2 regions of the Gordonia sp. LUNF6 genome follow, and region 1 is predicted to be linked to the other one. Evidence: riboswitches for the same ligand, from Rfam matches in the RefSeq annotation. Region 1 holds a riboswitch; the other holds the start of a gene.
What was found. Region 1 has a riboswitch for cobalamin ahead of ACK8HH_RS05910 (CbtB domain-containing protein). Riboswitches for the same ligand answer to the same signal wherever they lie in the genome.

Region 1 (6,081 bases):
CGCCCTCAGTCGACCGGCTCGTCACAGCGCCGATCCGTCCCGTACGGCGGCCTCGGCCAGGCGACTGTGCCACTGCCGATTGAGCCACATCTCGACCAGTTCCGGCGCCACGCCCGCCTGCGCGGCCCAGCGGTGAAGCAGGGAGTTGTACCGCACGTATCTGCGGACGGAGTAGTGCGACACCGACGACGCGACAAGCCAGCCGTTCCACGTGAGACTGCCGGCGCTGGCAGCATCCAGCAGTTGCGGACGGTCGGGTGCCCCGGAGTGGATCGCCCAGCAGTACAGGGACATCAGGACGTGGCCCACACCAGGAGCGACCGGCCATCCCGACCAGTCCCGATACGCCGCGGCGTCGATCAGTGCCGGAGCGCGCCGGCAGGCGACGAGCGCACGCTCGACCGCGGCGAACGGCGTGCCCGCATCCCGCCCGGACCGGACGTCGACGAATCGGCGGACACCGCCGCGCAGCGGGTGCTCGGCCAGCCAGGCGGCACACATGTACAGGCGATCGAGTTCCGGTTCGTCACCGAGGCCCATTCCGTGCACACCCGGCTCGAGATCGCCCCGACGCAGGTACGCGGTGCCCTTCCACACCTGCGTTCCGTCCGCATCGCGCCCGCTGACCTGCGCCGGGATCTCGCACTGAGCCAGGCGCTCGTTCCACCAGTCGAGATCCACTTCGACGACATCCTCGAGAACCGTCTCGGCGTAGGGCTGGTTCCGGCACCAGGCGATGCAGTCCGCCGGAATCACCAGGTGCGCGTCCGCGCCGTCGCCGCTCCAACTCTCGTCCATGCGGCCGATGGTCGCACGGCCCTCTGACATCGACGTCGCACCTGCTCCGCGACGTCAGAGCGTGACCGTGTACAGCCCGCCCGGGCACACGTCGGCCGCAAAGAAGCTCGCGGCGTCCTCGCAGAGCACGGCCTGTGCGACCGGGCCCGCGACCACGAGCGTCGCCGGCCCACCCGCGGCGAGCGCGGCGAGAACGCCGCGAATCCGACCCACGAACGCGCCGACCGACTCACCGCCGTGGCCCGACCACAGGGGATCGCCGAACCAGGCGCCCAACTGCGCCGGGTCGACCGACTCCGGCGCGGTCGACCGCCAGCGGCCGACGTCGAGCGACGCCAGTCGCGGGTCGACGCCGAACAGACCGCACGCCAGGCGTGCGGTCTGCGTCACCGATCTCTCGGGTCCGGCGATCACCCGTCCGGCCCGGGGCAGCCGCGATGCGAGCGCCGCCGCATCCCGGCGGCCACGCGAGTCGAGATCGTCGTGCTCGCCGCCGAACCGGACCGCTCTGTTGGGTGCGGTCCGCGCGGCGACCACCAGATGCACCGACGTCAGGCGCCGACCTCCGCGAGCGTGCGGTCGGAAGTCTTGGACCGGCGCATCATCACGCCGAGCAGCGCGACGAACGCCACGGTCAGGACCGTCCACAGAAGTACCTGGTTCGCGATCGCGTACACCCGGAAGTCGGCCACCACCTGTCCGGGGAATCCGGCGCCGACGATCCGGTCGCCGTCCATCACCGGACCGGGGATCTCCTTGAACTCGGGAAGAAGCGCGGCCGTGATGGTCACACCGACCAGGTACACCACCGCGGAGGTGACACCCGACCACAGTCCGCCGATCCGGTCCGCGAGCCGGCAGCCGAGGATCACCGCGACGACCATCAGCGCCACCGACACCAGCGTCAGCGTCAGGTAGGCGCCCGACCGCGCTCCGATGGTGTCCTCCTCGCCGACCGCGGGCGGGTTGGGCGGGTAGACGAAGTAGGGGACGCCGATCACGGCCACGAAGGCCACGGCACCCAGCCCCGCTGCGACCGCCCGAGGGTCCGCGGCCGGCCACCGACGTCCCACGTAGGCCCACAGAACTGTGAACGCGACGGCGAACAGGGCGCCCATCGCGACGGCGAAGACGACCGTGCCGACTCCCGCACCGATGTTCTCCTGGACGGTTCGGCTGTAGATCTCGTGCTCGTGTGCATGCTCGCCGGACAGCATCGACTCGGCGTGCGACCGCTCCTCCTCGTAGTCGATGGCCAGCCGCACCTGCGGTTCGATGAAGATCCGCGCATAGACGAACGACACCAGTCCGGCGATCAGGCCTGCGAGCACGCCTGCGCCGGTGAATCTGCGCTCCATTGTTCTGTTGTCTCCCCGGCTCAGTGGCAGGGGAAGCCGAGGAAGTGCCGTGCGTCGTGCACGAACTCGTGGACATGGGTGTCGCTGCCGAACACCGACACCGCGCCCTGGTCGTATCCCAGGAAGTAGTAGGCGAGCGCCGCGAGTGCCACGGTGGCGGTGAGCCAGAGGGCCGCGCTCGCGGCGGAGAGGTTCGGCACGGCGAGGGAACGTACGCCCTGCGTTGCGGTGGATGCGGTCATCGTCGACGTCCTGTTCTCCCGGATCACGCGCCCGGGGTCGGCATTGTTCACACCGATGCGACTGTCTGGCTCGCAGTCCGACGGCGTCGTCGGCGGACCGCTCACAGTGGCGCGACCGCCCCGGATTCGCACCGGGTTAACCGCATCGGCCCGCTGAGTGTACCGCCGGCCGCAATCCGCTGAGTGTCACAGGTGTGCGCTTGAATGGGAGTGTGGCATCGGGCAGTCAGATCCTTCGGAGCATGCATCCGGCCACGCAGCGGTGGTTCAGCGACGCGTTCGGCGCGCCGACCCGAGCCCAATCCGGTGCGTGGACGGCGATCGCCCGCGGCGAGAACACCCTCGTCGTGGCTCCGACCGGGTCGGGCAAGACCCTCGCAGCCTTCCTGTGGGCCATCGACTCGCTGTACCGCGAGCGGATCGACGCCGCGACCGGCGGCAGTGCGGGCACCGCTCCGGGTGTCCGGATCCTCTACATCTCACCGCTCAAGGCACTCGCCGTCGACGTGGAGCGGAACCTGTCGGCACCACTGGTGGGCATCGCGCACGCGGCGCAGATCATGGGACTCGACGCACCGTCGATCACGGTCGGAGTCCGGTCCGGGGACACCTCGGCGGCCGACCGCCGACGGCTGCAGGCCCATCCGCCCGACATCCTGATCACCACGCCCGAATCGCTCTACCTGATGCTGACCTCCTCGGTGCGCGAGACCCTCGCCACGGTGACGACGGTGATCGTCGACGAGGTGCACGCCGTCGCAGCGACCAAGCGGGGCACGCACCTGGCGCTCTCGCTCGAACGGCTCGATGCGCTGCTCGAGCGGCCCGCGCAGCGCATCGGGCTGTCAGCGACCGTGCGGCCCGAGGAACTCGTCGGCGAGTTCCTGGCGGGCGAGGGCGACTGCACCGTCGTGAAGCCGCCTGCGGCGAAGACCTTCGACCTCTCCGTGGACGTGCCGGTGGAGGACATGACCGCCATCCCGCCGCCGGACACCGGGACGGACGATCTCGACGACGCCTTCTCCCCGACCGCCGGTTCCCTCTGGCCCCACGTGGAGTCGGCGATCGTCGACCGCATCGAGGAGAATCGCTCGACGATCGTCTTCGCGAACTCTCGTCGTCTCGCCGAACGTCTGACCGCCCGGCTGAACGAGATCGCCGCCGAACGCGCGGGCATCGAGTTCGACCCGGACCGACCGAACCCGACAGTGCCCGGCGGGATGCCCGCCTACGTCTCGGCCAGTGGAGACACGGCGGGCGCGCCCGCCGTCCTCGCCCGCGCCCACCACGGCTCGGTGAGCAAAGAGCAGCGTGCACAGATCGAGGACGATCTGAAATCCGGCAGGCTCCGGTGCGTGGTCGCAACGAGCTCACTGGAACTCGGCATCGACATGGGTGCCGTCGACCTCGTGATCCAGGTGGAGGCCCCGCCGTCCGTCGCGGCCGGGCTGCAGCGCATCGGCCGCGCCGGACACCGGGTCGGCGAGGTGAGTCGCGGCGTGCTGTTTCCGAAGCACCGCACCGACCTGATCCACTGCACGGTGGTGGCGCAGCGAATGCTCGCCGGCCGCATCGAGGCGCTCTCGGTACCGGCCAACCCGCTCGACATCCTCGCCCAGCAGACCATCGCGGCGACCGCCGTCGACGATCTCGACGTCGACGACTGGTACGCGACCGTCCGGCGCGCGATGCCGTATCGGACCCTCACCCGCGACGTGTACGACGCCGTCCTCGATCTGATATCCGGCCGGTATCCGTCCGACGAATTCGCCGAACTGCGCCCGAGGGTGGACTACGACCGCGCAGCCGGGCGGCTCACCGCCCGGCGCGGCACCCTGCGTCTGGCGGTCACCTCCGGCGGGACCATCCCCGACCGCGGGCTGTTCGGCGTCTTCCTCGTGGGCGGGACCGACCGCGCAGAAAGCGGCCAACCCCGCCGGGTCGGAGAGCTCGACGAGGAGATGGTCTACGAGTCACGGGTCGGCGACGTGTTCGCCCTCGGCGCGTCGAGCTGGCGAATCGAGGAGATCACACACGATCGGGTGCTGGTCTCGCCCGCGTTCGGCATGCCGGGGAGGCTGCCGTTCTGGATCGGCGACGCCGTCGGTCGTCCGGCCGAGCTCGGTGCGGCGATCGGTGAGTTCATCGGGATCGCGGGCCATGAGGAGAAGCTCGCCGCACTCGCCGCCGAACTCGGGCTCAGTGCCAATGCAGAGCGCAACCTGTCCGCGCTGATCGCCCAGCAGCGCGATGCCACCGGCGTGCTCCCGACCGACCGCACCCTCGTACTGGAACGCTTCCGCGACGAGCTCGGCGACTGGCGGCTGGTGCTGCACTCCCCCTACGGCCTGCGGGTCCACGCACCGTGGGCCGGTGCCGTGGCCGCGCAGCTCTCGGCACGTCTCGGCATCGACGGGGCCACCACTGCCACCGACGACGGCATCATCGTGCGCCTCCCCGACACCGATGACGATCCGCCGGGGGCCGACGTCTTCCTCCTCGACCCCGAGCACATCGAAGCGGACGTCACACGCGCGCTGGCCGATTCGTCACTGTTCGCGTCGCGGTTCCGCGAGTGCGCCGGGCGGGCGCTGCTGCTTCCGCGCCGTGATCCCGGAAAGCGTGCCCCGCTGTGGCAGCAGCGGCAGCGCAGCGCCCAGCTGCTGGCGGTGGCGTCGCGCTTCAGCGATTTCCCGATCATTCTCGAGACGGTCCGCGAATGCCTCTCCGACGTCTACGACCTGCCCTCGCTGGTGGACGTCCTCACCCGCATCATGCAGCGCAAGATCCGGATCACCGAGGTCGAGACGTCCACGCCGTCGCCCTTCGCGGCCTCGATGCTGCTCGGCTACGTCGGCTCGTTCATCTATGACGACGACGCCCCGCTCGCCGAACGCCGGGCGACCGCGCTGTCCCTCGACACCGCGTTGCTCGCCCAGCTCCTCGGCCGCGTCGACCTGCGTGAGTTGCTCGATCCCGCAGTGATCACGGAGGTCGTCGCACGGCTCCAGCGGACGGCTCCGGAACGGCGGGCGCGCGACGATCAAGATGTGGTGGACCTGCTGCGATGGCTGGGACCGTGCACACCCGGACAGATCGCCGAACGCTACCGGGGCGACGACCCACTCGCCGTTCCGCTCGACGAGGTGCTCGAGCGACTCGTCGCCGACGGCCGCCTGATCGAGGTGCCCTTCCGCGGCGCGACCGCTCTGGCCTCGGTCGACGACGCAGCGCGCCTCCGCGACGGCCTCGGCATACCGCTCCCGCTGGGCGTCCCCGCCGCCTACCTCCAGCCTGTCGCCGATCCCCTGGCCGACCTGGTGCACCGTTACGCCCGCACCCACGGACCGTTCACCACCGCCGATGTCGCGGAAGCTCTCGGCATGGCGCCCGCGGTGGTGACCCGGACCCTTGAAGAGCTCGCGGCGCGACGAACGGTGATCGAGGGCGAGTTCATTCCGCTCCCGCCCGAACCGCAGACCGGGCGCACCCCGAGCCAGTGGTGCCATTCCGACGTCCTCACCCAGCTCCGCCGCGGATCGCTGGCGGCCGGGCGCGCCGAAGTGGAGCCGGTCAGCGCCGAGGCGTACACCCGATTCCTGCTCGGCTGGCAGCACGTCACCGGGAAGTCACGGCTGCGCGGCGCCGCCGGCGTCGCGGCCGTCGTCGAGCAACTCGCCGGA
Region 2 (6,081 bases), 1.1 Mb from region 1:
ACCCGATAGTGCAGCGGGCCCACGAGAAAGCGCACCATGTGCGGCACCACGAGCCCCACGAACCCGATGATCCCCGACAGCGCCACCAGGACGGCGGTGCACAGCGACACCAGCGCGTAGAGCACCCAGCGAGTGCGGGCCACGTGAGTGCCCAGGCTCGCGGCGGCGCGTTCACCGAAGGCGAAGGCGTCCAGCGTTCGGGCGTGGGCCAGCACGGCGACGATCGTGCACACGGTGACGATCGCGGTCAGCGCGAGGGTGTTCCAGCGGATGCCGGCCACCGACCCCATCGACCAGAACATGACGCGGTCGGCGGTGCCGTGCGGGCCGAAGTAGATCAACGCCGAACTCAGCGCCGCGGCGAGTTGCCCGACGGCGACGCCGGCCAGGATCAGTCTGCCCGGAAGCAGCGCGCCCCCGCGCGTGACCGCGATCGCGAACACCAGCAGCAGCGAACCCATCGCCCCCAGAAACGCTGCGACGGAGACCACTGAGCCACCGGCCATGCTGCCCATGCCGACTCCCGTGCTCAACACCACCACGGCGCCGAGAGACGCACCGCCGGACATCCCGAGGATGTACGGGTCGGCCAGCTGGTTGCCCGTCAACGACTGCAGGACGGTGCCGCAGACCGCCAGGCCCGCACCGATGAGTGCCGCTCCGACCACCCGCGGCAGCCGCAGCTGAACGACGATGTTCTCGTCGAGCACATCGGACGTGCCGATGCCCACGCTGCTGCCGAGCGCTCGCACCACCGTGCCCAGCGGCAGATCGGCCGATCCGACCACGATTCCCAGCGCCATGCTGATCAGCAGCAGGACCGTCAGTCCGGCCAGCCAACCCGCCAGGGCCGGTGTACCGCGGAGCCGTTCGCGCACGCGCCGACTACTTCGCGAGCGCGTCCGACAGCTTGGCGGCGCCGTCGATCAGCCGCGGACCGGGGGTGCTCTCAGCGAACGGGATCACCACGAACGATCCCTTCGCGACGGCCTTCAGGTCCTTGAGCGCCGGGTCGGACTCCAGATACTTCCGCTTGGCGGCGGCCGGATCCCAGTCGGCGTCCACCAGGACGATCACGTCCGGATCGGCTTTGAGCACCGCCTCCCAGCCGGTCTCGGCCCAGTTGCCGGAGAGATCCCCGAAGACGTTCTTCGCGCCGACGGCGTCGATCACCAATTGCGGCCCGCCGTCGCCGGCACCGACGAAGGGCTTGTCGGTCGAGGAATCCCACCACAGAACCGTCTTGCCCCGTCCGGCCGACTTCGCGGTGAGGTCGGCTAGCTTCGCGCGCATGTCGGCGTTCACCCGGTCGGCATCGGCCGTCCGTCCGAAGAGCACGCCGTAGTCGCTGGTCTCACCGGCCACCGCGTCCCAGGACGAGGCCGGACGCTTCGACTTGTCCTCGCAGCCGAAGGGCGACACGTAGGTCGCCACACCGAGGTCGTCGAACGACTGCCGGCTTCCCAGCGCCTTGTCGTCGAAGGCGCTGCTGTACGACGCGGCGATCAGGTCGGGGTGCTTCTCGAGGACCGCTTCGCGGGTGGGGTACTTCTCCGACAGCACCGGGATCTCGCCGTAGGCTGCGGCCCATTGCGGGGCGATGGCGCTGTCGAGGTAGGCGGTGCCGACCAGTTGCCCGCCGGCGCCGACGGCCAGGGCCGACTCGGTGGCCCCCTGGTTGACGGTGATGGCCGCGTCGGCCGGCTTCTTCAGGGTGACGGTGCGGCCGCAGTTCTGCAGGCTGATCGCCGAGCCGTCGGCGCCCGATGCGGGATCGTCGCCGGAACAGGCGGAGACGGTGAGGACGGTGCCGGCGACGGCCAGGATCACCGCGTTCTTCAGGGTGCGCAATGCGACCCCCCTTTCCAGATACTCGTGGAACTTCGGGGTACGCCGCGGCCGGTCTCCTGGCTACACAGGACTGCCGGCGGTCGCACCTTCCCAGATGACGAGCACCCAGTGGCTGGAGTCCTGCACTCCCGGCGACTTCCGGACCTGTTCACAGTGGCGAGTACCGCGCCGGCTTCTCACCGGACTTCCCGAGCACCGTGACGTATCGCCCGAGTGTATCCGGGCACGGCCGGGACACTCGGGCGACCTCGAATCAGGCGGGGTCTTTGAAGTACACGAGCTGGTGCGTGGTCGCGAGGAGCACCTCGCCCGACCAGAGCTGTCCGTACTGGTCGAAGTGACCGTGCCCGAACCGGGCGGCGCGCGCCGTCGCGAGGACGTGTCCGGTTCCATGCGCCTCGAGTTCCTGCGCGGTGGCGTGGAAATACGTGGTCAGGGTGATGGTGCCCGCCGGCATGTAGGTTCCGTGCCGGAGAAAGACACGAGGGTAGAAGACATCGGTCATCGCGGTGAGCGCCGGGAAGTCGAGCGGCCGCTCGGGCCGGTCGCGCAGCCACAACGTCGACGTCGAGTCGGCGTCGTTCCTCCCGTCCATGCCGCCCGCGACGAACCGCTTGTCGTAGTTCTTGGCCCAGGCGATGAAGTCCACGTACTCGCTGACCTCGACCTCCTCGGCGGGCGGTGCGGCCGGAGGCGTCGGCTCGGTGTCGGACCAGGTGTCACGGGCGACGCCGAAGACCGCGGTGCCGGTGGCCGCCACCTGTCCGGATTGGCTGATCGTCACCACCCAGTGCTGATTGGTGCGGTTGGTCCGGACGGGCCGCAGGTCGAGATCCCACTGTCCTTCGGCGATCGGTGCCGCGTAATTGATGGTCAGCGCGAGCGGATCGCCGAGGACGTCGGGCCGCTGCTGGATGCCGTTGACGACGGTCGCGGCCGTGATGCCGCCGAACGGGCCGACCATGTTGTTGTACGCGGGATGCGTCTGCGCGCGGACCACATGGTCCGACGCCGTGGGCGTGAGGGCGATGGCCTCATCGAAAACGTGAGTCATGCGTCGACGGTAACAGAACGATCGTTCTACTCACGCGTACCCTGGGTGCATGGCAACACTCCCCGTCCGCGACCGACTGCTCCTGTCGGCGACTCAGCTGCTCCGGAGCAAGGGAGCCGACGGATTCGGAATGTCGGAGCTCATGGAGCACAGCGGCGTGGCGCGGCGCTCGATGTACCAGCACTTCCCCCGCGGCAAGGCGCAACTGCTGGAGCAGGCCACCGACGAGGCGGCCAGGCACGCCTCGTCGCGCCTCGCGGCCGCACTGTACGGCCGGACCGCTGTGGCGGGTCTGATCGTCATCGTGGACGAGTGGAAGCAGACCCTGGTGCGCCACGACTACCGCCTCGGCTGCCCCCTGGTGGCCGCCTCCACCTCCGCCGCGGAGTACCCGGGTGCGGCCGAGCGCGCCGCCACGGCTTTCCAAACGCTGGCGGGCCAGATCGCCGCGTCCTTCGAGGCCGACGGACTGGCCGCGGACGCCGCCCGACGCGCCGGCGACATGCTGGTGGCAGCCCTCGAAGGCGCCATCATCACCTCTCGCGCCACCCGTTCCACCGCACCGCTCGACGCCTTGTCGGCACACATCCGCGAGACGTGGGGCTGAGCCCTCCGATATTCGGTCGACAGACCTCCGCCAGCCCTGTACAAAAGTACATGTACATTCGTACAGAATTGTGAGGGAGTCATGGCCAAGCACGACCCGGAGGCACGGCGGGCGGCGATTCTCGCCGCGGCGGCGGATCTGGTGGTCGAACTCGGACCGGCCGCGCTGACGCACCGCCGCGTCGCCGAGCGTGCGGGTGTGCCGTTGGGATCGACGACCCAGTACTTCACCTCCATCGACGACCTGCGCACCCAGGCCCTGGAGCGGCTCGCCGCGGAGGTCGACGAAGACCTGGCCGCCGTGCGGAGCAGCCTGGTCGCGGCCGGCGGGTCAGCGGAAGCGCTGGTGGATCAGATTCACGACTACCTCGCCGACAGCCGCGCCGTCGCGGCCGACGTCTCGCTGATGTCGGCGGGCCTGTTCGATCCCGAACTGCGCGCGCTGTCGCTCCGCTGGCAGACCAATCTCGTCGAGATCTTGAGCGATTACGTCGGACCCGACAACGCGCTCGCCCTCGCGATCGTCTCCGACGGCGTCGTGATGCACGCGGCATTGCACAACACCGTCGTCTCCAAAGACTTCCTGCACACTCTCGTCGCGCCGTTCATGGCGCAGAAAAGACAACCGTGATGACTGCCTCACCCACCACGGGGAGCACCGGCTACTCCACCGTCCGCGCCTGGCTCGCGACCGCTGTGTTGAGTGCGAGCCTGCTCGTGATCGTGATGGATATGACGATCCTGAACATCGCTCTTCCCGCGATGTCGGCCGACTTGGAGCCCACCGCCTCCCAGCTGCTATGGATCGTCGACGTCTACTCGCTGGTGCTCGCCGGGCTGCTCGTCCCGGCCGCATCGTTGGCCGACCGCTGGGGACGCAAGCGGATGCTGTTGGCCGGGTACGCCGTCTTCGGCGCCGCATCGCTGCTCGTCCTGGTCGCCGAGTCGGCGACCGCGGTGATCGCCATCCGCGCCCTCCTCGGCATCGGCGGCGCGTTCATCATGCCGACCACACTGTCGACGATCCGCGTCCTGTTCACCGACGCGCGCCGGCGGGCGCGCGCACTCGCGGTGTGGTCGTCGGTCGCCGGTCTCGGTGCGGCGATCGGCCCGCTGGTCGGCGGTTTCCTGGTGGAGCACTTCTCCTGGCAGTCGGCTTTCCTCGTCAACGCTCCGCTGATGGCGCTGGCCGTGGTCGCCGGGGTCTTCCTGCTCCCCGAGTCGCGGTCGGCCGACCCGGGAGTCTGGGACTGGCTGGGCATCGCCCTCTCGTTCTCCGGCATGGTGCTCCTGATGTGGTCGGTGAAGCACTTCGGTGCCGAATCGAGTCTGCTGGTCCCCGAGGGCTGGGCCGCGTTCGCCGCAGGAGTGCTGCTGCTGACCGTCTTCGTCCGCCGCAGTCTGCGCCAGGACCGGCCGATGCTCGACGTCGGGCTGTTCCGCAGCCGCGTCTTCACCGGCGGTATCGCCGGCGCCCTCGGCTCGATGTTCGCGATGGCCGCGGCCCTGCTGCTGCTCGCCCAGTGGCTGCAGTCGGTGGAGGGCAGTTCACCGATCCGTGCCGGCCTGCAGCTGGTCCCGCTCGCTGTCGCCTCGGCCGCCGCCTCGCTCGCCGCACCGCGTCTGGCCGAACGCGTCGGTCCGCGAATCGTCATTGCCGGCGGCATCGCGGTGGCCGGCATCGGCATGATCGCCGTGTACCTGATCCCCGGAGAGCTGCACTACGCGTCGGCCGTCGTGTCGTTGATCCTGGTGGGTGTCGGCATCGGATCGCTGGCGATCGGCTCGGCGCTGATCATGTCGGGCAGCCCCGAGAACCGCGCGGGCAACGCCGCCGCGATGGAGGAGACCTCCTACGAACTCGGCAGCGTCATCGGTGTCGCGCTCCTCGGCAGCGTCGCCGCGGTGCTCTATCGCAGCCGGCTCGACGAGTCCGGCGCGCTGGACGACCTCGATCCCCGATTGCACGACGCGGCCCGCGAGTCGATCGGGTCCGCGGCGGGCGTCGCCGATCAGCTGCACATGCCGAACCTGGCACAGCAAGCCGGTACCGCGTTCACCGATTCGCTGCAGATCACCAGCCTCACCGGCGGTCTCATCATGCTGGCGGTCGCCGCGGCGGTGTACGCCCTGGTTCCCGCGGGTACGCGTATCGACGCCGAGGTGGTCGAGGGATGAGCCGGGCTCGGGGTCATCTCCCCGTGACGATCTGAAAACGCGTGCCGGGCTCCGGTCGCGGAAGGTCGTCGCGACCGGAGCCCGATGGTAGATTCGCCGCGTGTCGACGGCGAGGTCTCTCCCCGAACCGGTCCGCGGACGGCTCAGTGACGGACGCGAGATACTGCTGTTCGACGACGGCGAGGCCTCCGTCCTGCGCCCCGACCGCCGCGACCTGCCGACGGATCGCGGTGCGACGACCGTCCGCCGAGACCCCGTCACGAACGACTGGGTGATCGTGGCGCCCGCGCGCCAGGACCGTACCCATCTGCCGCCGCGGCGGCAGTGCCCGCTGTGCCCCGACCCGGAGGGTCTCCGAAGCGAGATCCCAGCGTCGGACTACGGGGTGGCGG

Region 2: another riboswitch for cobalamin. It lies ahead of ACK8HH_RS00695 (ABC transporter substrate-binding protein); the one in region 1 lies ahead of ACK8HH_RS05910 (CbtB domain-containing protein).

The regions. Positions count from the first base shown of each region.
Region 1 covers NZ_CP178181.1:1,249,678-1,255,758, reverse strand. The annotation lists gene ACK8HH_RS05925 (hypothetical protein) at 22-828, opposite strand; gene ACK8HH_RS05920 (histidine phosphatase family protein) at 853-1,344, opposite strand; gene ACK8HH_RS05915 (CbtA family protein) at 1,350-2,156, opposite strand; gene ACK8HH_RS05910 (CbtB domain-containing protein) at 2,177-2,398, opposite strand; cobalamin riboswitch at 2,440-2,587, opposite strand; gene ACK8HH_RS05905 (ATP-dependent helicase) at 2,641-6,081, shown strand, end outside.
Region 2 covers NZ_CP178181.1:132,327-138,407, reverse strand. The annotation lists gene ACK8HH_RS00700 (iron ABC transporter permease) at 1-878, opposite strand, end outside; gene ACK8HH_RS00695 (ABC transporter substrate-binding protein) at 886-1,851, opposite strand; cobalamin riboswitch at 1,880-2,066, opposite strand; gene ACK8HH_RS00690 (acyl-CoA thioesterase) at 2,105-2,905, opposite strand; gene ACK8HH_RS00685 (helix-turn-helix domain-containing protein) at 2,955-3,512, shown strand; gene ACK8HH_RS00680 (TetR/AcrR family transcriptional regulator) at 3,594-4,142, shown strand; gene ACK8HH_RS00675 (MFS transporter) at 4,142-5,689, shown strand; gene galT (galactose-1-phosphate uridylyltransferase) at 5,790-6,081, shown strand, end outside.